4 regions of the Streptomyces sp. NPDC093586 genome follow, and region 4 is predicted to be linked to each of the others. Evidence: riboswitches for the same ligand, from Rfam matches in the RefSeq annotation. Region 4 holds a riboswitch; each other region holds the start of a gene.
The links. Region 4 has a riboswitch for cyclic di-AMP ahead of ACIRFH_RS17085 (C40 family peptidase). Riboswitches for the same ligand answer to the same signal wherever they lie in the genome.
Positions count from the first base shown of each region.

Region 1: another riboswitch for cyclic di-AMP. It lies ahead of ACIRFH_RS12815 (transglycosylase family protein); the one in region 4 lies ahead of ACIRFH_RS17085 (C40 family peptidase).
Region 2: another riboswitch for cyclic di-AMP. It lies ahead of ACIRFH_RS03465 (transglycosylase SLT domain-containing protein); the one in region 4 lies ahead of ACIRFH_RS17085 (C40 family peptidase).
Region 3: another riboswitch for cyclic di-AMP. It lies ahead of ACIRFH_RS34275 (M23 family metallopeptidase); the one in region 4 lies ahead of ACIRFH_RS17085 (C40 family peptidase).

Region 1 covers NZ_JBIWJA010000009.1:139,976-147,065, reverse strand. The annotation lists gene ACIRFH_RS12830 (DUF501 domain-containing protein) at 1-99, opposite strand, end outside; gene ACIRFH_RS12825 (septum formation initiator family protein) at 129-611, opposite strand; gene eno (phosphopyruvate hydratase) at 781-2,070, opposite strand; gene ACIRFH_RS12815 (transglycosylase family protein) at 2,340-3,095, opposite strand; cyclic di-AMP (ydaO/yuaA leader) riboswitch at 3,099-3,264, opposite strand; gene ACIRFH_RS12810 (transglycosylase family protein) at 3,442-4,527, opposite strand; gene ACIRFH_RS12805 (cytochrome P450) at 4,672-6,039, opposite strand; gene ACIRFH_RS12800 (nucleoside triphosphate pyrophosphohydrolase) at 6,036-7,022, opposite strand; gene ACIRFH_RS12795 (SurA N-terminal domain-containing protein) at 7,090-7,090, opposite strand, start outside.
Region 2 covers NZ_JBIWJA010000002.1:269,198-276,287, reverse strand. The annotation lists gene ACIRFH_RS03480 (glycosyltransferase) at 1-866, opposite strand, end outside; gene ACIRFH_RS03475 (GNAT family N-acetyltransferase) at 897-1,982, opposite strand; gene ACIRFH_RS03470 (HAD family hydrolase) at 2,196-3,005, shown strand; gene ACIRFH_RS03465 (transglycosylase SLT domain-containing protein) at 3,067-3,555, opposite strand; cyclic di-AMP (ydaO/yuaA leader) riboswitch at 3,561-3,729, opposite strand; gene ACIRFH_RS03460 (polyprenyl synthetase family protein) at 4,498-5,508, shown strand; gene ACIRFH_RS03455 (outer membrane lipoprotein carrier protein LolA) at 5,804-7,030, shown strand; gene ACIRFH_RS03450 (ABC transporter ATP-binding protein) at 7,066-7,090, shown strand, end outside.
Region 3 covers NZ_JBIWJA010000057.1:15,898-22,987, reverse strand. The annotation lists gene ACIRFH_RS34305 (GntR family transcriptional regulator) at 1-6, opposite strand, end outside; gene ACIRFH_RS34300 (hypothetical protein) at 200-520, shown strand; gene ACIRFH_RS34295 (hypothetical protein) at 520-891, shown strand; gene ACIRFH_RS34290 (dihydrofolate reductase family protein) at 940-2,073, shown strand; tRNA gene ACIRFH_RS34285 (tRNA-Met) at 2,126-2,199, shown strand; gene ACIRFH_RS34280 (PP2C family protein-serine/threonine phosphatase) at 2,363-3,562, shown strand; cyclic di-AMP (ydaO/yuaA leader) riboswitch at 3,824-3,980, shown strand; gene ACIRFH_RS34275 (M23 family metallopeptidase) at 3,992-5,026, shown strand; gene ACIRFH_RS34270 (aldo/keto reductase) at 5,104-6,048, shown strand; gene ACIRFH_RS34265 (PrsW family intramembrane metalloprotease) at 6,104-7,090, opposite strand, start outside.
Region 4 covers NZ_JBIWJA010000014.1:91,815-98,904, reverse strand. The annotation lists gene ACIRFH_RS17110 (8-amino-7-oxononanoate synthase) at 1-782, shown strand, start outside; gene ACIRFH_RS17105 (DUF397 domain-containing protein) at 825-1,064, opposite strand; gene ACIRFH_RS17100 (helix-turn-helix domain-containing protein) at 1,074-1,934, opposite strand; gene ACIRFH_RS17095 (ATP-binding protein) at 2,148-2,651, shown strand; gene ACIRFH_RS17090 (DUF6328 family protein) at 2,772-3,122, opposite strand; gene ACIRFH_RS17085 (C40 family peptidase) at 3,183-3,656, opposite strand; cyclic di-AMP (ydaO/yuaA leader) riboswitch at 3,660-3,880, opposite strand; gene ACIRFH_RS17080 (urease subunit gamma) at 4,477-4,779, shown strand; gene ACIRFH_RS17075 (urease subunit beta) at 4,798-5,109, shown strand; gene ACIRFH_RS17070 (urease subunit alpha) at 5,102-6,823, shown strand; gene ACIRFH_RS17065 (urease accessory protein UreF) at 6,832-7,090, shown strand, end outside.

The DNA.
Region 1 (7,090 bases), on a different contig from region 4:
GCGCAGGCCGCGCGGAGGGCGCCCGAGCTGCTGCTTGAAGGCCGCCACGTCCGCGTCGGTGGGCTCGGTGCGCGGAGTGGTCGGCGGGGGAGTCTGCATGACTGTCTTCTGCTGGTCTTCCTGTTGAGTCACTGCCGGTGGGCGGCGGCGTCGGCCTTGTCGACCCCGTCCCACACGTTCCGGTACCAGGGACGGTCCGCCGCACCGACGTCGGCGCGCGACTGCTCGGCCGCGTGCGGGTCGACGACGATGAACCCCGTCTCCCCCGGCATCACGTAGTGCAGCCGCAGACGGATCTGCTGCTCGGCGTACGCGTCGTCCTGCCATCGTGCCTTGAGGTCGCGCAGGTCCTCCACCCGCTGCCGGGTCCGCGCCTGCTCCTCGCGCAGGTCGGCGATCTCCGCGCGCTGGGCGACGTACTGCCGTATCGGGTAGGCGAGCGCCACGACGAGCGAGCACAGCACCATCGCGAGCAGCGCCGCCCGGCCGGTCAGGCGGGAACGGCGGGCCTGGCGCCTGGTCTGCGAGCGGTAGACCCGGGCCGCGGTCTGCTCCCCGATGATCCGGATCCTGGTCGCGGTGGAGAAACGGTCCCGGTCCTTCACCGCCATGTGCCCGCCTCCGCCTTCGTGCTCGTCATACGTGCGTACGTCCCCGCACACGGTACGGGACCGAGTACGGGGACGTACGTACGACGCTGCCTCTCGCGGGACGGGTCAGCCCCTGCCGGGCCCGCCGGCCCGCGGAGCGCTGTGCCTACTGGTCCGCGGAGCGCTGTGCCTACTGGTCCGCGGAGCGGAACCGCGGGAAGGCGCTGCGGCCGGCGTACACCGCGGCGTCGTCGAGGATCTCCTCGATGCGCAGCAGCTGGTTGTACTTGGCGACGCGCTCGGAGCGGGCCGGGGCACCGGTCTTGATCTGGCCGCAGTTGGTGGCGACGGCCAGGTCGGCGATGGTGACGTCCTCGGTCTCGCCCGAGCGGTGGGACATCATGCACTTGAAGCCGTTGCGCTGGGCCAGCTCCACGGCGTCCAGGGTCTCGGTCAGCGAACCGATCTGGTTGACCTTGACCAGCAGGGCGTTGGCCGCGCCCTCCTCGATACCGCGGGCCAGGCGCTCCGGGTTGGTGACGAACAGGTCGTCGCCGACGAGCTGGACCTTGTCACCGAGCTTGTCGGTGATGGTCTTCCAGCCCTCCCAGTCGTCCTCGAACAGCGGGTCCTCGATGGAGACCAGCGGGTACGCCTCGACCAGCTCGGCGTAGTACTCGGTCATCTCGGCGGCCGAGCGCTCCTTGCCCTCGAAGGTGTAGGAGCCGTCCTTGTAGAACTCGGACGCGGCGACGTCGAGGGCCAGCGCGATCTGCTCGCCCGGGGTGTAGCCGGCCTCCTTGATGGCCTCGAGGATGAGGTCGAGGGCCTCGCGGTTGGAGCCGAGGTTCGGGGCGAAGCCGCCCTCGTCGCCGAGACCGGTGGCCAGGCCCTTGCCCTTCAGCACCTTCTTGAGGGTGTGGTAGACCTCGGTGCCCCAGCGCAGCGCCTCGGAGAAGGACTCCGCGCCGATCGGGGCGATCATGAACTCCTGGATGTCCACGTTGGAGTCGGCGTGCGAGCCGCCGTTCAGGATGTTCATCATCGGCACCGGCAGCAGGTGCGCGTTCGGGCCGCCCAGGTAGCGGAACAGCGGCAGGTCGCTGGCCTCGGAGGCGGCGTGGGCGACGGCGAGGGAGACGCCGAGGATGGCGTTGGCGCCCAGCGAGCCCTTGTTGTCGGTGGCGTCCAGGTCGAACATGGCCTGGTCGATCAGACGCTGCTCGGTGGCGTCGTAGCCGACCAGCTCGGGGCCGATCTGCTCGATGACGGCGAGGACGGCCTTCTCGACACCCTTGCCCTGGTAGCGGTTGGGGTCGCCGTCACGGAGCTCGATGGCCTCGAAGGCACCGGTGGAGGCACCGGACGGAACGGCGGCACGCCCCGTGCTGCCGTCGTCGAGGCCGACCTCGACCTCGACCGTGGGGTTGCCTCGGGAGTCCAGGATTTCCCGGGCTACGACGACGTCGATGGACGGCACGAGCATCTCCTTCTTCAATGTGACGCTTCGGTGTGACGCGGGTCCGCGAGGACCGCAGCGGCTCTGCGGGACGAGCCTAACCGGCTCCGGGCGATCGGCCAGCCGGTCACCCACCCGTTGGACAGAACCGAGAGTAAATTGTTTCCGAACGGAACAAAGACCGTTCGCGGAAACCCGGGAAGCCTCCCCGGCACCCGGGGCGTGAAAAACCCGCCCTGGTGCGTACGGGGGAACACGCACCAGGACGGGAGTTGAGGGCGGGCCGTCGCCTACTTGAGGTGCAGCTGCTGGCCCGGGTAGATCAGGTCGGCGTCGTCGACGATGTCGTCGTTCAGCTCGAACAGCTTCGCCCAGCCACCCTTGACGTGCTGCTCCGTGGCGATCGAGCTGAGCGTGTCGCCCTCGACGACCTTGTACTCGCCGTCACCCTTCTCGACCTTCTCGCCGGTCGGGGTGGTGACGGTCTTCTTCGGGGTGACGGTCTTCTTCTCGGCCTGCTTCTCGGCGGCCGGGCGCTCGGAGGAGCGGGAGGCCCTCTGCTCGGAGGAGCGCTCGGCCGTGGAGCCGGTGGACCGGCTCTGCGAGCTCTGGGAGCCGCCGGAGGACTGCGCGGAGCCGGAGGACTGGCTCTCGGCGGAACCGCCGGTGTACGCGGCGCCCGACAGGCCGGTGCCGCAGACCGGCCAGGCACCCTTGCCCTGGCTCGCGAGCACCTTCTCGGCGACCGCGATCTGCTGCGACTTGCTCGCCCGGTCGGCGGTCGGGGCGTACTGCGTACCGCCGTAGGCGGCCCAGGTGGAGGCCGAGAACTGCAGACCGCCGTAGTAACCGTTGCCGGTGTTGATGGCCCAGTTGCCGCCGGACTCGCACTGGGCGACGGCGTCCCACTCGGACGCGGTGGCGGCGGAGGCGTTGCCGGCCGCCATCAGCGGGGCGGCGACGGCGGCACCGGTGACGCCGGCGACGGCGATGACACGGGTGGCCTTGGACGGACGACGATGCTTGCCCTTGCCGGAAAACAGCATGGTTGATCCCCTCACCGACGCCTGCGAGGTGAGCTGTCGGGTTCGGGCCGGTTGAGTTGCCCGGCCGGGTCCCTCACGGAACTCGGCTTCACCCCTAGCCGCTCCGGATCGACTGCCCGGTGCGGCACCTACCTGGGTCCCCCGCTCCTGCCTGCGGCGCTCGAGGCGACGACTGTTCCCGTACCGCCGCTGGCAGGATTCGGCGTTGCGACGGTCGGGGCCCGCGGTGGCGAGCGGTCACGACCGTAGACACGCGCTCCGCGGATTTTCAAAGACGATCACGGCTTCTGAGACCTATCTCTCACGTGATCCAAAACGGACATACAGCCTCTAACCGTGACGCGAACTAGCCCTGGTTCTCGCCCGATTCGCCCGTGACGGTGAGCGTCTGACCGGGCAGGATGTGGTCCGGGTCGGCACCGACGACGTCCTTGTTGTCGGCGTAGAGGGACGGCCATCCCCCGGCGAGGTCAAGGGAGTCGGCGATGCCCCAGAGACTGTCGCCCGAACGGACGGTGTACGAGCCGTCCGTGAGGTCGCGGGTGCCGTCGCCGTCGCGCGAGGCGTGACGCCCCGACGACTCGGCCGTACGGCCGTCCACCCCACCCTCTTCGGCGCTGCCGCCGCGATGCCGGCCGGTCGCGGGGTCCTCGGTGCCGACGAGTCCCGAAATGGCGCCATCCTGCCCCGACTTGCCCGTCTCGTCACCGCTGGGCGCGGCGCCGTCCGCGCGGCCGGACCCCCGCGTGTCGTCGCCGGCCGGAGCACCGGACGGGGAGGACGTGTCGGACTTGGCCGTTTCGCCGGAACTGCCCGACGTGCCATCGGACGTGGCGTCAGGCGTGGCCGAGCCGGACGGCGACGGCACCTGGGACGCGGACCGGGACGGGGAGGGGGTCGCCGAAGGGGACGATTCAGGCCCGGACTCGGTGGAATCGGTCAAGCCGGACGACTCGGACGCACCCGACGCTCCCGGCGCCCCCGGCGCCCCCGGTCCGCTCTTCCCCGTCGACGCCCCGTCACCCGACGCCCCGGTGCCGCCGGACGTGGTCCCCGAGCCGCTGCCCAGCCCCGCGAGCAGCCCGCAGGTCGGCCAGGCGGCGATGCCCTGGTCCGCGAGCACCTTCTCGGCGACGGCTATCTGCTGCGAGCGGCTCGCCTGGTCGGCGCTCGGCGCGTACCCCAGACCGCCGTACCGCTCCCAGACGTCCTGGGACAGCTGCAGGCCGCCGTAGTACCCGTTGCCGCCGTTCTGGCTCCAGGCGCCGCCCGTCTCGCACTCGGCGACCCGGTCCCAGTTCGTCCCGTCGGCCGCGTGGGCGCCGGTGGCCCCCAGGAGCGGGATCGCGATGGCGGAGCCGGTCACTCCTGCGGCGACGACCAGGGCGGGAGCCTGACGGGGGCGACGGTGACGACCGTTCCCGGAGAGCATGCGACGACCTTTCACGAGACAGCGAGGACGGCGCGGCGAGTGGTGCTCGGCAGCCACGCTGATCCGTGAACGTATAGGGAGATGATCGCTTGTCACAAGTTCATGCCGCACAGATCACGTGAAGATCACAGAACTGAGCGCGTGTCACGTTTGCATCGGCGACGGATCGTTCCCGGGCGGCGGGGGCACCGGCGTGAACGTCACCGGGAGGGTGCGCAGCCCCCGCATGATGAGCCCGCCGCGCCAGCGCAGTTCGGCCGGATCCGCGGCGAGGGCCAGGTCCGGGAGACGGGTGAGGAGCGTGGCGAGCGCGGTCTGCCCCTCCAGCCGGGCGAGCGGCGCGCCGAGGCAGTAGTGGATGCCGTGGCCGTACCCGAGGTGCTGGCTGTCCCGGCGGGAGAGGTCCAGGGTGTCCGGGTCGGTGAACCGCTCCGGGTCCCGGTCGGCGGCGGCCAGGACGACGAGGACCGGGTCCCCGGGGGCGATGTCCTGCCCGCCGATGGTGAGCGCCTCGGTGGCGAAGCGCCAGGTGGCGAGTTCCACGGGGCCGTCGTAGCGGAGGAGTTCCTCGACGCCGGTCTCCAGCAGGCCGCGCTCGCCGACGGCGAGGGACGCCTGGAGGCGGGCCCGTTCCTCGGGGTGGGTGAGCAGGGCGTACGTGCCGTTGCCGATGAGGTTGACCGTGGTCTCGAAGCCGGCGAACAGCAGGATGAAGGCCATGGCCGCGGCCTCGTTCTCGGTGAGGTGCTCGCCGTGGTCGGAGGCGCGGATGAGGCCGGAGATGAGGTCCTCGCCGGGGCCGGGCTCGGCCGGCAGCGCGGCGCGCTTGCGGTGGATGAGGTCGGCGAGGTAGCCCCGCATCTTCTTCACCGACCGTGCGACACCGCCCCGGGAGCCGCCCGCCCGTCTCCCACCACCGCCCTCATCGGACGACGGCCTTCGGCCGCCGGCCGCCTGGTTTCCGTGGCGGATCATCATGCCCGCCCAGTCCCGGAAGTCGTCCTGGTCCTCGCGGGGGACGCCGAGCAGGTCGCAGATGGCGTAGATGGGCAGGGGGAAGGCGAATTCGTGGATGAGGTCGGCGGAGCCGGTGGCGGCGAACCGGTCGATCAGGTCGTCGGCGAGCTCCTGCACCCGGGGCGCGAACTCGGCGACGCGGCGCGGCGTGAACGCCTTGCTGACCAGCCGGCGCAGCCGGGTGTGGTCCGGCGGGTCGATGTTGAGCAGATGCGTCATCAGCTCGGCCTTGCGCTCGCCCGGGATGCCGGTCCTGCCCCTGGCGTGCGCGGGCTCGTCGTGGTGCGCCGGGTTCTTGGACAGCCGCTGGTCGGCGAGGGCCTGCCGGGCGTCGGCGTACCGGGTGACCAGCCAGGCCTCCACGCCGCTGGGCAGCGTCGTCCGGTGCACCGGGGCGTGCTCGCGCAGCCAGGCGTAGGCGGGGTAGGGGTCGCTCGCGAACTCCCAGGTGAACAGCTCGGGAGCCGGGCGGTCGGGGACGGGCCGGCCGGTCATCCCTCGACCTTCCTGATCGCGTCCCGGTAGGCCCGGGCCGCCGCCCGCAGGGCCGCTTCCGGGTCCGTGCCCTCGGACTCGGCGCGGGCCGCCAGGGCGAGGAGTTCGTAGCCGATGCCCTCGCCCCGCGGGAGCGGCACCTCCAGGCCCGCCGTGCGGACCCGGGAGGCCAGCTTGGCGGCGAGGGCCAGTCCGGGCTGGCCGAGGGGGACGCCCTCGGTGACCGAGGCGCGCTGCTTCTCCACCGCCTTGGTGCGCAGCCAGTGCTCCCTGACCTCCTCCGGCGTGGTCGCGGTCGCGTCGCCGAAGACGTGCGGGTGGCGGTGGACGAGCTTGGCGACGATGCCGGCCGCCACGTCGTCGATCGAGAACGGCGCCTCGGTGTCCTCCTCGGCGATGCGGGCGTGGAAGACGACCTGGAGGAGGACGTCGCCCAGTTCCTCGCGCAGTTCGTCGCGGTCGCCGTCCTCGATGGCCTCGACGAGTTCGTAGGCCTCCTCGATGGCGTACTTGGCCAGGCCCTTGTGGGTGCGCTGCGAGGACCAGGGGCATTCGGCGCGGATGCGGTCCATGACCTGGACGAGATCCAGGAGGCGGGCGCCCGGCAGGTCGTAGGAGGCGGGGAGCAGTTCCAGCTCGGGCATGGCGAGGCGGCCGGAGCCGGCGAGGCGGGCCAGTCCGTCGGTGAGGGCCGGTTCGCCCTCGCCGGTCGCGACGACGACCACGGTGCGGCCGCCGGTGCAGGCGGCGAGCAGTTCCTCGGCGGCCGGGGACGCTTCGTCGACCCGTATGCCCGCCTCGCGCAGGTAGGGCAGCTGCGGGTGGGCGGCGTCGGCGCACAGCACGCGGTCGGCCGTGCGCAGGGCCTGCCAGGCGGGCCAGGACAGCAGGCCGGGGGCGACGCGGTGGCTGGTGGTGAGCAGGACGATGCGGCCCGGGTCGGGGGTGGTGCCGTGAGCGGGGTCGGCGCTGGTTGCGTTCACGGTCCGAACGTAACGCACGCCGTCGGCGGTGCCGCGGGTCGTCCCCGGGGCGGCCCGCGCGGAACCGT
Region 2 (7,090 bases), on a different contig from region 4:
GCGCCGGTCGCCGGGTCGAAACCGCCGGCCGCGCGCAGCACCGACGTACGGAAGGCCATGTTGGCGCCGGAGCCGAAGCGCCCCGCGGTGAACGGGAACAGCGGTTCGTCGGCGGGCGGGTGCTCCGGGTCGTACGTGCGCGGGGCGAAGCCCTTCGCGAAGCCGCCGTGGCTCTCCAGGAGGACCTGGGCCGGGGTGCTCAGCCGGGCGGGCAGGATCAGGCCGGTCGCGCACGCCAGGCGCGGGTCGGCGGTGAAGGGCGCGGTCAGCTCGGTGAGCCAGCGCGGGTCGGCGACCACGTCGTCGTCGGTGAAGGCGACCACCTCGCCGCGCACGGCCGCGAGGCCCCGGTTGTGCGCGACGGCGAGTCCGGGGACCGGTTCGCAGACGTACCGCACGCGCTCGCCGTACTTCCGCTCGACCAGTTCGCGGGTCTCGCCGGTCACCGGGGCGTTGTCGACGACGACGACCTCGAAGTCCGGATGGTCCTGCGCGAGCAGGGAGTCGAGCGCGCGGGCGAGCTGCCCGGCGCGCTCCCGGGTGGCGACGACGACACCGGCGGACGGGGGAGGGGGGACGGGCCCGGGCGGCGTCCCGGGACGCAGGCGCCGGGCGAGGCCCGCCAGTTCCCGTGCCGGATCCGCTCCCCGGGGCACCCGCCCCAGCAGTGTGCCGACGGGCCGTCCCGCCCTGCGGACCAGGACGAACACCGGGCCGGACGTGACCGGGGGACCACCCGGCCCCGGTCTGAGGCAGGCATCCTCCCCGTCGCCGAGGTCCAGCTCGGCGACCTGCACCGGTTCGATGCTCAGGAATCTCTCGATCTCCCGCCGTGCCTCCTGCCGCGCACGCCGTGCTCCGGCCATGCGCCCCACCCCCTCGTGGTTGCCCCTCCGTCACGACCGGCGCAGCCGGGCCGCCCCCTTCAGCGTGCGTGCCGCCAGCGACGCCAGCCGTGGCCGTTCGCGCACGAAGCCGTGCGCGCGGCGGGCCGGTTCGCGGCCGAGCCAGTGCAGCGCGGCGCCCGCCCCCGGACGTGTCGCCGTCCCCTCGTACACGGGCAGTTCACCGGTCTTCAGCGAGTCCTTGTACTCCGCCGCGCCCCGCCCCATGTCGAGCAGGCCGATGCCCTCGGCGGCGGCGGCCTCGGCCATCCGCAGGTGCAGCACCAGCCCCGGCGAGTACTTCGCGAAGTCCGGGTCGTACGCCGGGAACCAGCAGGCCAGGACCGACTCCGAGCGCAGCCCGAAGTGGGCGGCGACGGGCCGGTCGTCGGCGTAGAGCACGGACAGCGTGCCCGTGCACTGAGGCGCCCGGGTCTCGGCGAGCCGTCCGACGAGCCGGGCGATCCACTCCTGGGCGAAGCGGTCCCGGCGTCCCGTCCTGCGGTACTGCGCCGACTTCCACTCCATGAGGGTGCGCAGCGCGGCCGGTTCGCGCTCGTCGAACACGAAGCGCACGGTTCCGGCCTGCCGGCCCAGCCTGCGCTCCTTGGCGAGGGTGGTCTTCAGGAACTTCGGCGACTGGGTGCGCAGCACGCTCTCGTACGCCTCGTACCCCTTCTCCACGTCGATGACGTAGGTGGCGTGCTCCTCGGCGGCGTACGGCACGAACAGGCCCTGCTCGGCCTCCAGGTTGTCGAAGGCGAGGCTCGACAGGGAGCAGGCCCGCAGCAGTCGGCGGGTGTCCGGGAGGAGGCCCGGCCGCAGCACCGCGCCCTGGCAGTCCGAGACCCCGAGCCCGATCGCCCGGCCCTGGCCCAGCGGCCCGCGCTCGTGCGGCAGGAAACCGGCGGCCTCACCGCCCTCGTACAGCACCGCCACCCGCGCCCCGGGCCGTACCCGGCCCACGACGTCGGTGAACTCCGGCTCCATGAAGGGATTGCGGGGCGCCGTCGCCCCGGCGCGCAGCTCGCGCCAGCGCTCCCGTTCCCCCTCGCCCAGCTCCTCCGGCCTCAGCACGCGTACACGTCCGCTGCTCAACCCGACCCCCCGATCAAGTCCCCCCTGGACAACAGGAAGGTACCCCCGGGGCCGCCCGGAGGGTAGAAGGCAGAGCATGTTGTTGCCAACTGGTGCACAGGCCTTTAACCGCCTTCAGACGGTGTTGCGTCAGGTTTCGGACACCTGCGAACGTCCTCGTGCGCAACCGGTCGTGGGTGGGTCGGGCAGGTGCGGTGTCCGTATTCTCTGATCATGGACCGCACCGCATATGCCCTCGTCGCCACCGACCTCGACGGAACGCTGCTGCGCGGCGACGACACCGTCTCCGACCGGTCGCTGGCCGCGCTGGCGCGGGTGGCCCGGGCGGGGGCGCGGCACCTGGTGGTGACGGGGCGCCCGGCACCGAGGGTGCGCTCCCTGCTCGACGGCCTCGGCTGCACGGGGCTCGCGGTGTGCGGGCAGGGCGCGCAGGTGTACGACGCCGACGCGCACCGGATGCTGTGGTCGGTCACCCTGGACCGGGAGCTGGCGGAGACCGCGCTCGGCAAGATCGAGGCCGAGGTGGGGGAGGTGTACGCCGCGGTCGACCAGGACGGCGTCGACGGGCTGACGCTCATCGAACCGGGCTATCTGATGCCCCACCCGACCCTGCCCGCGGTGCGGGTCGAGCGGCGCGACGAGCTGTGGAGCGCGCCGATCAGCAAGGTGCTGCTGCGCCACCCCGACCTGTCCGACGACGAGTTGGCGGCGACGGCGCGCGCGGTGGTGGGTTCCCTCGCGACGGTCACGATGTCGGGGCCGGGGACGGTGGAGCTCCAGCCGTGCGGGGTGACCAAGGCGACCGGTCTGGCGCTCGCCGCCGAGCGTCTGGGGCTGAGCCGGCGGCGGACGATCGCCTTCGGGGACATGCCCAACGACATCCCCATGTTCCACTGGGCGGCCCGCGGGGTCGCCATGGCGGGCGCCCACCCCGAACTCAAGGCGGTCGCGGACGAGGTCACCACGACGAACGAGGACGACGGCGTGGCCGTCGTCCTCGAGCGGATCTTCGGAGCCTCCTGACGCACCGGGTGCGTATCGGTACGGCTCGGTTCGTCCGGTTGTGTCGCGGTGCGCGGGCGGCTCAGTACGCGCTGAAGACGTTGTCGATGGAGCCGTACCGGTGGGCCGCGTAGTTGCAGGCGGCGGTGATGTTGGCGACCGGGTCGTACGAGTCCCAGGAGGTGCCGGCGACGTGGTACGCCCGGAAGGTCGGGTCGATCACCTGGAGCAGGCCCTTGGACGGGGTGCCGTTGACGGCGTTGACGTCCCAGTTGTTGATGGCGAACGGGTTGCCGGACGACTCCCGCATGACGTTGCGGTGGATGCCGTCGTAGGTCCCGGGGATCCCGTGCTGCGCCATGATGTCCAGCGACTCGCGGATCCAGCCGTCGAGGTTGTTCGGGTACACCGTCGCCGTGGCGGCGGCGGCCGTGGTGGCCGGGGTGGCGGCGGACGCGGTGGCGGCGCCGACGAGCGGCAGGGCGAGCACGGCGACGCCGGTGCCGGCGACGGCGAGCTTGCGGGCGAGGCGGCCGGTTCGGGCGTGACGGTTCTGACCGTTGGCAGGCATGTGTGTGTCCCTCTCCATACGCCTGCGAGGTGAGCTGTCGGGTTCGGGCGGGGAGGTGCCCGGCCGCGCCCTGACGGGCACGGCTTCACCCCGAGCCGCTCCGGTGGTGTCCGGCGCGGCGACTTACCTTGGGTCCCCCGCTCCTGCCTGCGAGTGTGTCGGTGGATGACTGTGTGTCGGGGCGGTGGCAGGATTCGGCGTCCGCCTGACAGGCCGGGAACGTATGCGAGAGCACATGTCCGGAACAAGTGCAGGAATCACCCGACGTGCCTGTTGACCTTGATCTGAGGCATTTGGGGTGCTTGATCCTTTGCTACTGCCAAGGCTCAACTCGCCTACGGGGCAAAGGGGTGAGGGGGTTCGCGGCGGGGGTGCGGGCGGGCGCGGTGGCGTGAGCCAACTCACTGGCCTCAACAAGAGCGGCAAATCGGGCATTAGAGTCAACTGGTGGTCAATCGCCCCCTGGTGGGGGTCGCTTCGGTGCGGGGGCCCGACCGGGGGGTGGCTGGGGGGCCGACCGGGTGCCCGGCCGGACGCGCGCGGCAGCGGGGGTACGCCCCTCCGTCGGCGGGGCGCCCCGGTGTTTCCTCGTGTCGCGCGGGCATCCGTCCGGGGTGTGCGGGCATCCGTCCGGGGTCGCGGGTGCGGGTGGCGAACGGGTGACGCTCTCGGGGTGCGGTCCGTCGGGAGGGGTGGTGGGATCTTCGGTGGTGGCTTCCGGTGTGCCGTGCTCCGCGCCGCGCCTCTCCGGCGATGTCGGCCGATATCTGCTCATATCACTTGATCAAAAACATACCGTGCATGATCCGATACCGACCGGCCTGTAACGGTGGGCGCTAGCGGTGATCGAAACGTGACCGGATACGCTGACTCGAGTGGTGGCAGCGACCTATCGACAAACCAGGTAATCGCCAGTAGACACCAGCAGACAGGAGACCCCTCGTGACCGTCGTCGGGCCGTTCGGGCTGAGCGTGCGGGACCAGGCACTGGAAGCCGATGTCCAGACCGGACTGGCGGCCGTCGAGGAAGGGTTGCTTGAGGCAACCAAGAGTGAGGTGCCCTTCATCACGGAGGCCGCCCAGCACCTGGTGCGGGCCGGCGGCAAGCGGTTCCGGCCGCTGCTGGTGATGCTCGCCTCCCGGTTCGGCGACCCCTACGCGCCCGGCATCGTGCCCTCGGCCGTGGTCGTGGAGCTGACCCACCTCGCCACGCTCTACCACGACGACGTGATGGACGAGGCCGCCGTGCGCCGCGGCGTGCCCAGCGCCAACACCCGCTGGGGCAACTCGGTCGCGGTCCTCACCGGCGACTTCCTGTTCGCCCGCGCCTCCCAGATCCTCGCCGACCTCGGGCCCGAGGCGGTCCGGGTGCAGGCCCTCGCGTTCGAGCGGCTCGTCACCGGCCAGATCCTGGAGACGGCGGGGCCCCAGGACGGACGGGACCCGGTCGACCACTACCTGGACGTGCTGGGCGGCAAGACGGGATCGCTGGTGGCGGTCTCCTGCCGGTTCGGCGCGATGATGTCCGGCGCCGACGACACGGTCGTCGACGTGCTGACCCAGTACGGCGAGCGGCTCGGCGTCGCCTTCCAGCTCGCGGACGACGTCCTGGACATCGCCTCCGACTCCCACGAGTCGGGCAAGACGCCCGGCACGGACCTGCGCGAGGGCATCCCGACCCTCCCGGTGCTGCGGCTGCGCGAACGGGCGGCCCGGCTGGGGCTCGCCGAGGACATCGCCCTGTGCGAGCTGCTGGACTCCGACCTGAGCGACGACGCGCGGCATGCCGAGGCCCTGCGCCTGCTGCGCGCCCACCCCGCGCTCGAACAGGCGCGGCGGGACACCGTCCGGTACGCGAAGGACGCCCGGTCGGCGCTGGCCCCGCTGCGGGAGTGCGACGCGAAGGCCGCGCTGATCGAGCTGTGCGACGCGGTGGTGCACCGAGCCGGCTGACCTCCCGGCCGCCACCGCGCTCTCCCGGCGCGACGCGCCCCGCCCCCACCGGTCGGGGACGCCCCCACCGGTCGGGGACGCCCCCACCGGTCGGTGGAGGATCCGCCCTTCCGTGTCATCCCGCAGGAGTACGCGGAGTTGAGCCCGCGGTCTGACGCTTCCTCGTGGCCGATTTGGTCAGATGGTCACACGGAAAAACACCACTCCTCACCGATTCGGGTGAGAATGGCGGCTCACGGGTGAACACGTGCGAGGTCGCGAGACAGCCGCCGCCGACGACGGAGGTAGGGCACACATGGCACCGATCGATTCCGACGACAACACGACCGCCGGGGACGGCGAGGAGCCGCGTGCCGGACGGCGCAGGGCCGCGCGGTACGTCGTCCCGGTCGCGGTGATGGGCGTGGCGGCCGCCACGATCGGGCTCGTCCCCGCCCTCGCCGACTCAGGCGACCCGGACCTGCCCGAGGTGACGGCCCAGCAGCTCATCCAGAAGATCGCCGAGTCGGACGTCCAGCAGCTGTCCGGCACCGTCAGGATCAGCACCGACCTGGGCCTGCCGGACCTCGGCGGCCTGGAGAGCGGTCTGGCGTCCGGCATGTCCGGCGGCCCGGGCGCCGGCGGCGGTGACGGTTCCTCCGCCGACCCGTCCGCCAAGCTTACCGGGCTGGTGACCGGCAGCCACACGCTGCGCGTCGCGGCCGACGGACCCGACCGGCAGAAGCTCTCGCTGCTGGAGAACGCCGCCGAGTACAGCCTGATCCACGACGGCAAGGACGTCTGGGGCTACGACAGCAAGTCCAACGAGGTCTACCACTCCACCACGTCCCCCGGCGCCGAGCGGCCCGCCGGGAAGGCGCCGGCCACCCCGAAGGACTTCACCGAGCAGGCCCTCAAGGCGGTCGACGACACCACGTCCGTGACCGTCGACGGCACCGCGCAGGTCGCCGGCCGGGACGCGTACCGACTGGTGATCAAGCCCCGGCAGTCCGGTTCCACGGTCGGCGCGATCAGCGTGGCCGTGGACGCGAAGACCGGCATGCCGCTGAAGTTCACCCTGACCCCGTCGAGCGGCGGCGCCGCCGTCGTGGACGCGGGCTTCACCCAGGTCAGCTTCGCGAAGCCGGACGCCTCGACGTTCGACTTCACCCCGCCCAAGGGCGCGAAGGTCACCGAGGACGACGAGACGCCCGAGGCGGGCGAGACGCCCAAGGCACCGGAGCGGGGCCACAAGCCCGACGCCGACCTCGCCGAGGACCTGGACGGCCTCGAGGTCATCGGCGAGGGCTGGAACACGATCGCCACCTTCGACACCGGCGGCCAGGGCCTGCCGGACGCGTCCGAGGGCGGCGACCTGGGCGGCTTCCTGGGCTCCTTCGGCGACCAGGTCAAGGGCGACTTCGGCTCGGGCACGGTCTTCACGACCCGCCTGGTCAACGCCCTGATCACGGACGACGGCAAGGTCTACGCCGGTGCGGTCACCAAGGACGCGCTGGTGAAGGCGGCCGACGCCGCGAAGTAGCACCGCACCGCCCGCACGACGAGGAGAGGGAGCCGATGGGGGAACCGTCCGCCGCGGAAC
Region 3 (7,090 bases), on a different contig from region 4:
GCTCATCGGGTCCAGGGGCTGGTGATCTGTATCGCTCACCTGTCCAACGTATGTATGCCGAGAGGAACACGTTCGAGTGGATCCCTCTGTACTTGTATGTAGAGGGCTGCACCCTGGGCTTACCTTCGGGCATGTGAAGACCCCGGCGAGGCGGCCAGACCTCCCGGGGCGCGGCCAACGCTTACTGAGGAGCGTCGACATGCACGACCTTATCCACCGCGTCGCCCATTGGCTGGGCCTTCTTTTCGGACCCGGCACCGGAAGGCACCGTGCGGGTGCCACACGGCACCATCCGCGTCACCGTCCGCTCCCCGGCGCCCCCGCGCGCCTCCCCCTCCACCGCTCACCCCACTGCCGTCACCTCCCCCTCGACGGCGCCGAGAACCGGCTCGTCCGCCCCTACCTCACCGCCCTCGAACAGGACCGCCGGCGGTACCGCCGGCTCGCCCTCGTCCTCGCCGCCGACTTCGGCATCGACCTCGACCGGCACATCGTCGGCGCCCGGGAGGTGGCCGCGTGATGAGCGCGTCCGGCTCGATGCGTCTGCTGCCCTGGCTGTCGCCGGAGGGCAAGCCCTGCTTCCTCGTACCCGGTGACGGCGGCGGCTTCGTGTCCCGGCTCGCCGACGAGACGGAGGAACGGCAGCTCACCGAGGGGCTCGACGTGCTCCGTGTCTCACGGCGGGTGCTGGACGACCCGCTGTCCCCGAACGCCGAGGTCCGCTACGCCGCGATCCGGCTGACCGAGTGCCTCGCGGACGTGCTCCGGGTCGCGGAGTCCCGGGGCCGCCGCCTGCCCCCGGCCGAGGACGAGGCCGACGACTGCATCGGAGACACCGACGACCCCGACGACACCGGCGCCCCCGCCCGCACCGACGGCGCGGGCGCCTAGGGTTGCCCCCGCCGCACCCGGCGCCCGCCCCCTCACCGGAGTACGCCCATGCCCCTCCCGTACGTCCTGCTCTCCGCCGCCGTCTCCCTCGACGGGTACCTGGACGACACCGGCCCCGAGCGGCTCCTGCTGTCCTCCCCGGCCGACTTCGACCGGGTCGACGAGGTGCGCGCCTCCGTCGACGCGATCCTGGTCGGCGCCGGGACGATCCGTGCCGACAACCCGCGGCTGCTGGTGAACTCGGCCGGGCGACGGGCCGCCCGGGTCGCCGCGGGGAAGCCGGAGTACCCGCTGAAGGTCACGGTCAGCGGAACGGGCGAGCTGGATCCGACGGCGGCCTTCTGGCACACCGGCGGGGACAAGGTGCTCCTGACCACCGACGAGGGCGCCCGGCGGGCCCACGCGCTCGGGATCGCCGCCGACGTCGTGCCGCTCGGGGACGCGCTCGACTGGCGGACGGCGCTGGAGTTCCTGCACGACCGGCGGGGTGTGCGGCGGCTGATGGTGGAGGGCGGCGGGACCGTCCACAGCCAGTTGGTGCGGCAGGGGCTCGCCGACGAGCTGCAGCTCGTCCTCGCCCCGGTGTTCGTCGGGGACCCGGACGCTCCCCGGCTGTTCGGGCCCGGTGACTACCAGCGCGGGCGGCTCGGACTGGTGGAGACGCGGCGCATCGAGGACGTCGTGCTCATGCGCTACCGGCCGACCGCCCCGGGGGCCGGTGGCGAGGTGTCCGCCGCCGACCGGCACTGGCTGGCGCTCGCCTGCGAGCTGGCCGGGCTGTGCCCGCCGTCCGGCACGGCGTTCAGCGTGGGGGCGGTGATCGTCGCCGCCGACGGGACGGAGCTCGCGCGCGGGCACTCGCGGGAGGGCGGGGACCCGGTCGTGCACGCCGAGGAGGCCGCGCTCGCCAAGGTCGACCCCGCCGACCCGCGGCTCGCGACCGCCACGGTGTACAGCAGCCTGGAACCGTGCGCCCGCCGCGCCTCCCGGCCCGCGCCCTGCGCCCGGCTGATCCTCGACGCCGGGGTGCGCCGCGTGGTCACCGCCTGGCGGGAACCGGACACGTTCGTGCCGGGTGCCGACGGCAGCGGGGTGCTCGCCGCCGGGGGCGCCGCCGTCGTCGTCCTGCCGGAGTACGAGGCGTCGGCGAAGGGCCCGAACCGTCACCTGCTGGGCCCCTGAGATACGCGTGTGCGTTCCACCCCCGACATGACGTACACTGGAGACACAACGACGCGGGGTGGAGCAGCTCGGTAGCTCGCTGGGCTCATAACCCAGAGGTCGCAGGTTCAAATCCTGTCCCCGCTACTCAAGGCCGAAGGCCGGAATCCTCAAGGATTCCGGCCTTCGGTGCGTCCGCGCGTCCGTCACCCGACCGGCCTCCACGGCTCGCCCCCCGTCCGTCCTCCGGGAAACCTGGAGAGCGGGACGGCAAGCGGCGTGGACGTACAGGGGCGGCGGGAGACGAGTGGTGCGGCCAGGTGACGTGGACGACGAGGCACCGTATGCCAGGGCCGGTGGCCGGCTGCCCGGTGACCCCGTGCCCGACCCCGGCCTCGGCACCGACCCGGTGCCCGTCCCGTCCGCCGGGCGGGAGCTGCGGCGGACCCCGTACGGCCGGCCCTTCGTGCGCCTGCTCCCCGTCCTGCTGATCGTCGTGGCCATCCTGTACGACGTCTTCACTCCCCGGTACTTCACCGCCGGACCCCTGTACACGGCCGCGCCCCTGGTCGCGGCGCCCGTCTACTCGCGGCGCGGCACGGTGCTCACCGGTCTCGCCGTGGTCGCCACCGTCATCGGGCTCCAACTGAGCAAGGGCGTCGCCCACTACGTGGACTCGCTCACCGAACTGATCACCATCGCGACGGTCGCCGCCCTCGCCGTCTTCGTGAACGCCTTCGTCCGCCGCACCGACGCGCGCCTCGCCTCCGCCCGCGAGATCGCCGAGGCCGCCCAGCGGGCCGTCCTGCCCGAGCCCGCCGAGCGGATCGGCGGCTTCGAGATCGCCGCCCGCTACGAGGCGGCGCAGGCCGACGCCTTCATCGGCGGTGACCTGTACGCGGTGCAGGACAGCGCCCACGGCGTGCGGATCATCGTCGGTGACGTGCGTGGCAAGGGCATGGGCGCGGTGGCCGCCGTCGCCGTGGTGATCGGCGCCTTCCGTGAGGCCGCCGAGCAGGAGGCGACGCTGGAGGCGGTCGCGCAGCGGCTGGAGCGGGCGCTGGCGCGCGAGGGCACCCGGCGCGACGGGCTGGACGCCTTCGAGGGGTTCACCACCGCCGTCCTCGCCGAACTCCCGCACGGCGCCGGGATCGTCCGCATCGTCAACCGCGGCCACCCGCCGCCCCTGCTGCTGCACGCCGACGGCACCGTGCGTCCGGTACAGGCCAGGGAGTTCGCGCTGCCGCTCGGGATGGGGGAGCTGGGCGTGTGGCCCGACCGGGCGGAGGAGGCCGGCTTCTCCGGCGGTGCCACGCTGCTGCTGTACACCGACGGGCTGTCCGAGGCACGCGACGCCCACGGCCGGTTCTACGATCCCGCGGCGCGGCTGGCCGGCCGCGCCTTCCGGCGCCCGGCCGAACTGCTCGACGCCCTCGCCGACGAGGTGCGCCGGCACTCCGGGGGCGGCATGACGGACGACATGGCGCTGCTCGCCGTACGCCGGCGCTGAGCGGTGCGGCGGCCCTGACCGGTGACACGGGTGGTGACGACGCGACCGCCCTCCGCATAACAACTGACACAACGTCAGAAACGGGTGGTGGAGAACGGTTGCCTGAGGGGCGGTCAAGTCGCCCCGCTTTCGCCCCTCATGAGGGGTACGTCCCGTCCGAAATTCTTAATGATCAATCGGGGCGGCTTGGAATCAGCACCTCGCGTCTATTAACGTTCGATAACGCAGCGCGGTCGTCCCAGCCGTCACAGAAGGCGGCTCCGTGCGCACGCGCCGAATCCCGTGAGGGAACCGGGGAACCACCACCTTGGGGTGAATCGGGCGTATGCCGCCGTGGAGGCACGGCAGGTATACGCGCGTAGGAGACCTTCCTGCTCCGAACCCGTCAGCTAACCCGGTAGGCGGAAGGAAGGAAAGGAGTACGCCCACGTGGCGTCCAACCGGCCTGCCCCCGAGGCCCCGTTCGTGCCGATCACGCACGACACCGACCCCTTCGGCCCCGACGGCCACCGCGCCGAAGCGGGCCCCTGGGAGGAGTGGAACCCCACCGCGGAGTCCATCCGTCCCGTACGCGGCCGGCACCGCGTCGCCAAGCAGCGCGGCGGACTCGCCCGCAGCTCCACCGTCCTCGGCGTCGGCGTCATCGCGGCCGTCGGAGCGGGCGGCATGGCCAGCGCCCAGACCGGCAAGCCGCCGGTGCCGATCTCGATGCCCGACCTGCCGAACGTCGGCTCGCTGATCTCCGACGAGGCGGAACCGGAACCCCAGGGCTCCGCCACCCCGCTCAGCGGCATCGGCGCGACCACCACCGACACCGCCGAGGGCACCACCGACGCCGGTGAGGCCCTGCGGGCGCGCATCATGCAGCAGGCCGAGCAGCAGCAGGTCCAGGTCGAGACCAAGGCCGCCGCCGAGGCCGCCGCCGAGGCCGAGAAGGAAGCCGCCGAAGCCGCCGCGAAGGCGGCGAAGGAGGCCGAGGCCAAGGCCGCCGCCGCCAAGAAGAAGGCGGAGGAGGAGGCCGCGAAGAAGGCCGAGGCCGAGCGGCTCGCCGAGCTGGCCAAGCAGTTCACGCTGCCGACCTCCTCGTACACGATCACCTCCACCTTCGGCCAGGCCGGTTCCATGTGGTCCTCCGGCCACCACACCGGCCTCGACTTCGCCGCTCCCACGGGCACCCTCGTCAAGGCCGTCCACACCGGCACGATCACCGAGGCGGGCTGGGCCGGCTCCTACGGCTACCGCACGATCCTGACCCTGGACGACGGCACCGAGCTGTGGTTCTGCCACCAGTCGTCGATCAACGTCAGCGTCGGCCAGAAGGTCAGCACCGGTGACGTCATCGGCCGCGTCGGCGCCACCGGCAACGTCACCGGACCGCACCTCCACTTCGAGGTCCACGTCGGCGGTGCCGGGGGCGGGGTCGACCCGGCGGCGTGGCTGCAGGGCAAGGGCCTCACCCCCTGAGGACAGGGGCCGCCGGTTCGCGCGAATTGTGCGTCGCCCCGGAATGACCAGTTCCGGGGCGCTTGTTGTCACAGGACATGACTTCTCTGCGCAAGCTCGGCTCCTCCGGCCTCGAGGTCTTCCCGCTCGCCCTCGGCGGCAACGTCTTCGGCTGGACCGCCGACCAGGACACCTCCTTCGCCGTCCTCGACGCCTACACCGCCGCCGGCGGCAACTTCGTCGACACCGCCGACGTCTACTCCGCGTGGGCCGAGGGCAACAGCGGCGGCGAGTCCGAGACCCTCATCGGCAAGTGGCTCGCGGCGCGCGGCAACCGCGACGACGTCGTGATCGCCACCAAGGTCAGCCAGCACCCCGAGTACCCCGGCCTGTCCGCCGCCAACATCAAGGCCGCCGCCGACGCCTCCCTGCGGCGCCTGGGCACGGACCGCATCGACCTCTACTACACCCACTACGACAAGCCCGAGGTGCCGGTCGAGGAGATCATCGGCGCGCTCGACGACCTGGTGCGCGCGGGCAAGGTCCGGTACATCGCCGCCTCCAACATCACGGCCGAGCGGCTCTCGGCGTCCCTGGACTTCTCCGACCGCGAGGGCCTCGCCCGGTACGTGGCCCTGCAACCCCACTACAACCTGGTCTCGCGCGACACGTACGAGGGTGAGCTGCGGGACCTCGCCGAGCGGGCCGGTCTGGCCGCCGTTCCCTACTACGCCCTCGCGTCCGGCTTCCTCACGGGCAAGTACCGGCCCGGGGCGACCGTCGACAGCCCGCGGGCGGGCGGTGCCGCGAAGCACCTGGAGAGCGAGCGCGGACGGCGGGTGCTCACCGCCCTGGACGAGATCGCCGAGGCCCACGACGCGCCGGTCGCCACGGTGGCCCTGGCCTGGCTGGCGGCCCAGCCGACGGTGGCCGCGCCGATCGCGTCCGCGCGGACGGTCGAGCAGCTGCCGGCGCTGCTCGGGGTGGCCGACCTGGAGCTGACGGAGGCGGAGGTGCGGAGGCTGACGGAGGCGTCCGCCTGAGCCGTCCGCGTCGTCCGCCCGGTTGTCCACCCGAGGGGCCGCTTCCCCGCCGCCGCTACGACCGGTACGGGTTCTGGGCCGGGTACGCGGTGTAGGAGGTGTGGACGGGCATGGCGTACGGGGCCGGTGCGGTGTACCGGGCGGGTGCCGGTGCCGCGTGCGGCCCGTACGCCGGCCAGGGCGGTACGGCCACCGGGAGGGGCGGCGCCGTGGCCCGGGCCGCGTAGTCCAGCGCCGGCCGCGCCGCCTCCCGCCGGCGCCACAATTCGGTCAGCAACTCCCGCTCCCGTACGACGTAGTCGGCGCCCGCCCGGCCCCGGCGCCCCCGCTGCCGCAGGAACGCCAGCGAGGTCGCGTACGCCTCGTACTCCGCCACCACCCGCTCCGTCGGCTTCCCGGCGTGCTGGCGGGCGTACCGCCGGGCGATGCGGCGCGCCCGCATCGAGCCGAGCGCGAACGGTTCGGCCGGCGCCAGCCAGCCGGCCACCGCGTAGACGGGCAGTTCGGCCCGCACGGTGCCGAGTTCGCGCTGCCGGGTCCAGATCGCCAGCCAGGTCAGCAGGCCGAAGGCCGGCACCATGAACGCCGCGTACACGGCGAAGAAGCCGTACTCGCCGAGCGAGGCCGAGCCGTTCCACAGCGCGTGCATGCCCATCGCGAGCAGCAGGCCGGACAGGGGCAGCAGCACACGGCGCAGACGGTGGCGGTCGGCCGAGAGCGCCGCGATGCCGAAACCGATGCCGGTGAGCACGGTGAACAGCGGGTGCGCGAACGGCGACATGACGACGCGGACGAAGAAGGTCGCCGCGGTCACGGAGGCGATGCCCCGGTCGCCGGTGAGCTGGTCGGTGCCGAAGGCGGTGCCCAGGTAGAGGATGTTCTCGGTGAAGGCGAAGCCCGTGGCGGTGACGCCGGCTATGACGACGCCGTCGACGATGCCGGTGAAGTTCCGCCTGCGGAAGAGGAAGACCAGCAGGACGGCCGCGGCCTTGGCGGACTCCTCCACGACCGGCGCTATCACGGTGGCGCCCAGGGTGTCCGC
Region 4 (7,090 bases):
TCGTCTCCGACGCGGGCAACCACGCCTCCCTCATCGACGGTTGCCGGCTGGCCCGGGGGACGACCCAGGTGGTGGCGCACGCCGACCCGGACGCGGTGCGCAAGGCGCTGGCGACGCACGGCGGGCCCGCCGTCGCCGTCTCCGACACGGTGTTCTCGGTGGACGGTGACGCGGCACCGCTGGCCGCCCTCGCCGAGGCGTGCCGGGAGCACGGCGCCGGGCTGGTCGTCGACGACGCCCATGGCCTCGGCGTCCTCGGCGACGGCGGCCGGGGCGCCCCGTACGCGGCCGGGCTCGCGGGCGACGCGGACGTGGTCGCCACGGTCACCCTGTCCAAGTCGCTCGGCAGCCAGGGCGGCGCCGTGCTCGGCCCCGCCCGGGTGATCGACCACCTCGTCAACACGGCACGGTCCTTCATCTTCGACACCGGACTCGCCCCCGCGGCCACGGGCGCGGCCCTCGCCGCCCTACGGCTGCTGCGCCGCGAGCCCGAACGGGCGGCCCGGGCGCGCGTGGTGGCGGCCGAGCTGCACGCGCGCCTGACCACCGCGGGTCTGGAGGCGGTACGTCCGGACGCCGCGGTGGTCTCGGTGCGTGCTCCCTCCCCGGAGGGGGCCGTGCGGTGGGCGGCCGACTGCCGTGCGGCCGGCCTGTCCGTGGGGTGCTTCCGCCCTCCGTCCGTGCCCGACGGCATCTCACGGCTCAGGCTGACCGCTCGTGCGGACCTCTCCGGGGAACAGATCGAACGCGCCGTACGGGTGATCGGCGAAACGCGGCCATGAGTCGGCGTGGCACGGCCGTGCGTCGCGCGATGCCCGGCCGGATCAGCGTGGCCGGCCGTGGTGGATCGCGGCCGTGAACGACGCCCAGCTCCCCGGGGAGAAGAGCAGCGCGGGCCCGGCCGGGTCCTTGGAGTCGCGTACGGCGAGCAGGCCGGCCCAGGGGCCGGCCGACGGCCGTGCCGTCTCCACGCAGTTGTTGGCCCCGGTGCTGTAGCTGCTGCGCAGCCATCGCACACCGTGCAGATCGGTACTCGTGGGGGTGTTCCGAGGAAGTGCGGACATGGTGCCTCCTTACGCGCCGGCCGCTGTCGCGGCGATGTAGTCCAACGAGTCCTCGGGCGAAAGGGCATGGAGCAGAAGGGCGTTGAAGGCCTCCGTGTAGGCCTCTAGGTCTTCTTTCCGTTCGAGATGGTGGCTACTCGTCAAATGGTCGAGAACCACCACGTCGAGATCAGAAGTGCTCGGAAAGGAGAAAATAACGAAAGGACCGGTGACGCCGATGTGGGCTCCGGCGGTGAAGGGGAGCACCTGGAGCCGGACATGGGGCAGTCGCGCGGCCTCCACCAGCCGGGTCAGCTGCCGGGCCATCACCCCAGGCCCGCCCACCTGGCGGCGCAGCACCGCTTCGTCGAGGACCGCGTTCAGCCTGAGCGGCGGATCGGCCCGCAGCACGTCCTGCCGGGCCAGCCGGACCTCCACCAGCGTGTCCAGCCGCTCCTCCGACAGCCCGTCCACCGCTGCCCGCGTGACCGCGCGGGCGTACTCCGGGGTCTGCAGCAGCCCGGGCACGACGGTGGTCTCCAGGGTACGCATCGCGCTCGCCTGCGATTCCAGGCTGATGAAGTCCCGGTACGTCGGCGGCAGTACCCCGCGATAGGCGTGCCACCAGTGGTGCCGGCCGCTCGCGTCGTCGGAGCCCGCCAGTACCACCAGCAGTTCCCGCAGCTCCCGGTCGTCCACGCCGTAGGCGTCCAGCAGTAACCGCACGTCGGCCGGTTTCGCCCCGCTCGTCCCGGTCTCGATCCGGCTGACCTTCGACTGGTGCCAGCCCACCAGCCGGGCCGCCTCACCGCTGGTGATCCCCGCCGACGTGCGCAGGGCGCGCAGCTCCGCGCCCAGCTTTCGGCGACGTACCACCGGACCGTGCTGCATGGGCCACTCCTTTACTCCCATCGAGGCGCGCGCATACGGTCTGCCGTCGCAGAGTTCACCGCTTCGAGCGACAGATATATGCATATCTTGGTGGATCGCCGCTCTTCACCAGGTGGTGATGGCACTCTGGCGGCGAAGCACCAGTCCGGGACCGTACTCGAACCATCCGCTCCGTGTCTGACTGCGGTCCCGCGGGAAAGGGACGACGTCGCCATGGCAGACCATCTGGAAGCATCCGTCACTCTGCCGAGCGAACCCGCCTCGGTGGCCGTCGCGCGCACCTATGCGGTGGGCACCCTGGCGGAGTGGGGTCTGCCCGCGGACGCGGAGGTGTCCGAGACCGTCCGGCTCATCGTCTCCGAGCTGGCCACCAACGCGGTCCAGCACACGCTCGGGCAGTCGCCGACCTTCACGGTGGACCTCGTGCTCGACTGTGACGAACGGCTGTGCATCGGCGTCACGGACAGCCACCCGCGCTTCCCCAAGCGCCTGCCCGCCGCCGTGCAGCAGGACAACGGCCGGGGCATGGTGATCATCCGCTGGCTGACGGCGGAGTGCGGCGGCAGGCTGAGGGTGCGGCCCACGCGCGAGGGAGGCAAGACCGTCTCCATCGAACTGCCCTGGACGGTACCGGGCCCGTCGGCGCCCGCCGAGCCGGTCACGGTCGTGGAGCGTCCCCGGAGCGAGGCCGTGGGGCACCGGAAGCCTCAGCGGTGAGGCGTGGACGGCACCCGGCGCGCGGCGGACGGCGTGCGCCGGGCCGTGCGGCCCCGCGCCGCCCTCTCCCGGGCCCCGGCGGCCGGTTCCGCCACCGAGCGCCGTTCGGCGGCGCGGCGTTCACCGCTCACGTGGGTCCGCCGGGCCAGGCGGGGAGCAGCGACCACGGGCCGGGGCGGGCCAGCAGGGTCGGCGCACCGGCGGCACCGAGCCGGTGAACGCGAGCCCCGGCACCTCCGTGCCGGCCGTGGCGAGTCGCGAGGACACCCGCACGATGCGTTCCCCGGCGCCCCGCTGGAAGAGCGAACGGTGCAGCGCGGCAGGGGCCGTGAACAGCGTCGCGGCGGACACCACGAACGGCAGCGTGGTGACGCGGACGGCGCGCTCCAGCGGCGTCCGCGTCGCGTGCGGTGCCGCGGCGGTGGCCGGCCACCGCCGCGACGGGTGACCGCCGGGAACCGTGTCACGCACCGCGAGCACACGTCCGGGACGGTGACGGCGCGACAGGACGCCGTCACCGCCCCGGCCGGGTCACTTCACCCGGCCGTACCAGACGTTGCTCGTCCAGATCTTCTGCAGCCGCACCACGTCCCCGGTCTTCGGGGCGTGCCAGATCTTGCCCTTCCCGGCGTAGATGCCGACGTGGTACACACTCCGGCCCGAGTGGAAGAACACGAGGTCTCCGGCCCGACGGCTCTTGGCGGAGATGTGCCGGGTCTTGTTGTACTGCTGCGCGGCGGTCCGCGGCAGCTTCTTGCCGGCCTTCTTGAACGAGTACAGCGTCAGCCCGGAGCAGTCGAACCGGTACGGTCCGGTGGCGCCCCATGCGTAGGGCGCGCCCCTCTTGGAAGCCGCGATCTTGAGAGCCTTCGTCGCATGGGTCGCCGCCGCGGCCTCACCGGCGGCACCGGGGACCACGAGGGAGCCGCCCACGGCGGCGATGGTGAGGGCCGAAGCCGTACCGGCACGGGCCATCAGTGACGGGACACGATTGAGCGCAGTCATGCGCAACCCTTCGTCAGCCGCCTGTGAAGGATGACCTGTCGGATTCGGGCTGGCGAAGTTGCCCGGCCGCACGAGTGCGGCTTCACCCCAAGGGCTGCTCGGCCCGGCGTCTCTCGCGAAGACGTCCGTTCCGGCGACCCGTCGTGCTCGGGTCCTCCACTCCTGCCGATCCACTCCTGTCGACCGGTCGTCCGGGCGGCGGCAGGACTCGGCGTCCGCCCGGACCGCCCCGCCGCTGCGGCGGGGGCTTGTCGTCAGTCACGGATCTTGTCTCATCAAAGTCGGAAAATCCCAACGGAACCGGGTTGTTGTGTGGTTACTCACCCCTCGGCCGTTCGGGTGGACATGTCGGCGTTCGATTCTCCGTCGACTGTCGTGGCGAGCCCGGGACCAGCGGCGGAATGACATATTCCGCCATCCGGGTGCGCGGAACGCGCAAGCTCGCAGGGCCGGAAACCGGTGGTGTTCCTACGCCGAAAGGGGGTACGTCATTTGGCCGGTTTTGACCCGGGGGTGGCGATGGGTGTGCCGGGCGCGGCTCTCGGCTGCCCGGAGGGGCCGCGATGTCCGGTGGTGTGCGTGCGCGCGGAAGTCCATCGGCCGACACCGGTAATCGGCCGGTCAAGCCGGTCATCAGTCAGTCAAAACCGTGTGACGTGACAGAAACACTCCAGCCGTACTCTGCACCCCGATCCACCTGCGGTTTCTTGAAATCCGACGGGGCGTTCAGGCCCCTATGTGTGTGTTACATCTAGAGCCGCCGCGGCGGACGCGGCAGCCGGATCGTCCGGACCCGGCGTGATGTCCTGTGAGGTGGTACGTGCAACTGACCCCGCACGAGCAGGAGAGACTGCTCATACACGTGGCCGCGGACGTGGCCGAGAAGCGTCGCGCACGAGGCGTGAAGCTCAACCACCCCGAGGTCGTCGCGCTGATCACCTCGCACATCCTCGAAGGCGCCCGCGACGGCCGTACGGTCGGCGAGCTCATGGCGTCCGGCCGCAAGCTGATCCAGCGTCACGAGGTCATGGAGGGCGTCCCCGAGATGATCCACGACGTGCAGGTCGAGGCCACCTTCCCCGACGGCACCAAGCTCGTCACCGTCCACGAACCGATCGTCTGACGGGAACGAACGACAACCATGATTCCCGGAGAGATCGTCTTCGCCGACGAGCCCGTCGCCTTCAACGAGGGCCGCGCGGGCATCCGCCTGACCGTGCTCAACACCGCCGACCGGCCCGTCCAGGTCGGCTCCCACTACCACTTCGCCGAGGCCAACCCCGGTCTCGACTTCGACCGCGCCGCGGCGCACGGCAGGCGGCTGAACATCGCCGCCGGCACCGCCGTCCGGTTCGAGCCCGGCATCCCGGCCGACGTGGAGCTGATCCCCCTCGCGGGCGCCCGCGTCGTCGTGGGACTGCGTGGCGCGACCGGAGGTGCCCTCGATGCCTGAACTCTCCCGCGCCGCCTACGCCGACCTGTTCGGCCCGACCACCGGCGACCGCATCCGTCTGGCCGACACCGACCTCTTCGTCGAGATCGAGGAGGACCGCTCGGGCGGTCCCGGCCGCTCCGGCGACGAGGCGGTCTTCGGCGGCGGCAAGGTGCTGCGCGAGTCCATGGGCCAGTCGCGCGCCACCCGCGCCGAGGGCGCCCCCGACACCGTGATCACCGGTGCCGTGATCATCGATCACTGGGGCGTCGTCAAGGCCGACATCGGCATCCGCGACGGCCGCATCACCGGCATCGGCAAGTCCGGCAACCCGGACACCATGGACGGCGTCCATCCGGAACTCGTCATCGGGCCCGAGACGGAGATCGTCGCGGGCAACGGCAGGATCGTCACCGCCGGCGGCATCGACACGCACGTCCACTTCATCGCGCCGGGCGTCGTCGACGAGGCCCTCGCCTCCGGCGTCACCACCCTCATCGGCGGCGGCACGGGCCCGGCCGAGGGCAGCAAGGCGACCACGGTCACCCCCGGTTCGTGGCACCTCGCGCGGATGTACGCGGCCCTGGAGTCGAGCCCCGTCAACGTCGGCTTCCTCGGCAAGGGCAGCACCATGTCCAAGGAGTCGATGCGCGACCAGCTGCGCGCCGGCATCCTCGGCTTCAAGATCCACGAGGACTGGGGCGCGACCCCCGCCGTGATCTCCGCCTGTCTGGACGTGTGCGAGGAGTCCGGCGTCCAGCTCGCCGTCCACACGGACACCCTGAACGAGGCCGGGTTCGTCGGCGACACCTTCGACGCGGTCGCGGGGCGCACCCTGCACGCCTTCCACGTCGAGGGCGCCGGCGGCGGCCACGCACCCGACATGATCACGGCGGTGTCGCTGCCGAACATGCTGCCCGCGTCCACCAACCCGACCCGGCCGCACACCGTCAACACCGTCGAGGAACACCTCGACATGCTGATGGTCTGCCACCACCTCAACCCCGCCGTCCCCGAGGACCTGGCCTTCGCCGAGTCGCGCATCCGGCCCAGCACCATCGCGGCCGAGGACATCCTGCACGACATGGGGGCCATCTCCATCATGTCGTCGGACTCCCAGGCCATGGGCCGCATCGGCGAGGTGATCCTGCGGACCTGGCAGACCGCGCACGTGATGAAGCGGCGCCGCGGCTTCCTGCCCGGTGACACCCGCGCCGACAACCGGCGCGCACGTCGCTATGTCGCCAAGTACACCATCAACCCCGCCGTCGCCCAGGGCATCGAGCACGAGGTCGGCTCCGTCGAGTCCGGCAAGCTCGCCGACCTGGTCCTGTGGGAGCCCGCGTTCTTCGGTGTGAAGCCGCAGGTCGTGCTCAAGGGCGGACAGATCGCCTACGCGCAGATGGGCGACGCCAACGCGTCCATCCCCACCCCGCAGCCCGTCCTGCCGCGCCCGATGTACGGCGCCCTCGGCAGGGCGCCGGCCATGAACTCGCTGAACTTCGTGGCCGAGGCGGCGATCGAGGACGGGCTGCCGGAACGTCTCGGCCTCGGGAAGGAGTTCGTCCCCATCCGCTCGACCCGCGGCCGCACCAAGGCCGACATGCGCGAGAACGACGCCCTGCCACGGGTCGAGGTCGCTGCGGACTCCTTCGCGGTGACCATCGACGGCGAGCTCGTCGAACCCGCTCCGGCCACCGAACTGCCGCTCGCTCAGCGGTACTTCCTGTTCTGAGCGCCATCATGAGCCGCGCAGCACTGCTCGTCCTGTCGGACGGCCGCTTCCCCGCCGGAGGGCACGCCCACTCCGGCGGGGCGGAAGCCGCCGTCAAGGCCGGACGCATCACCGACGCCGCGAGCCTGGAGGAGTTCTGCCGGGGGCGGCTGCACACGAACGGAGCCGTGACGGCGTCCCTCGCGGCGGCCGCGGCCCTCGGCGTCGACCCCGGGGAACTCGACCGGGCCGCGGACGCCCGCACGCCGTCACCCGCCCTGCGGGCGG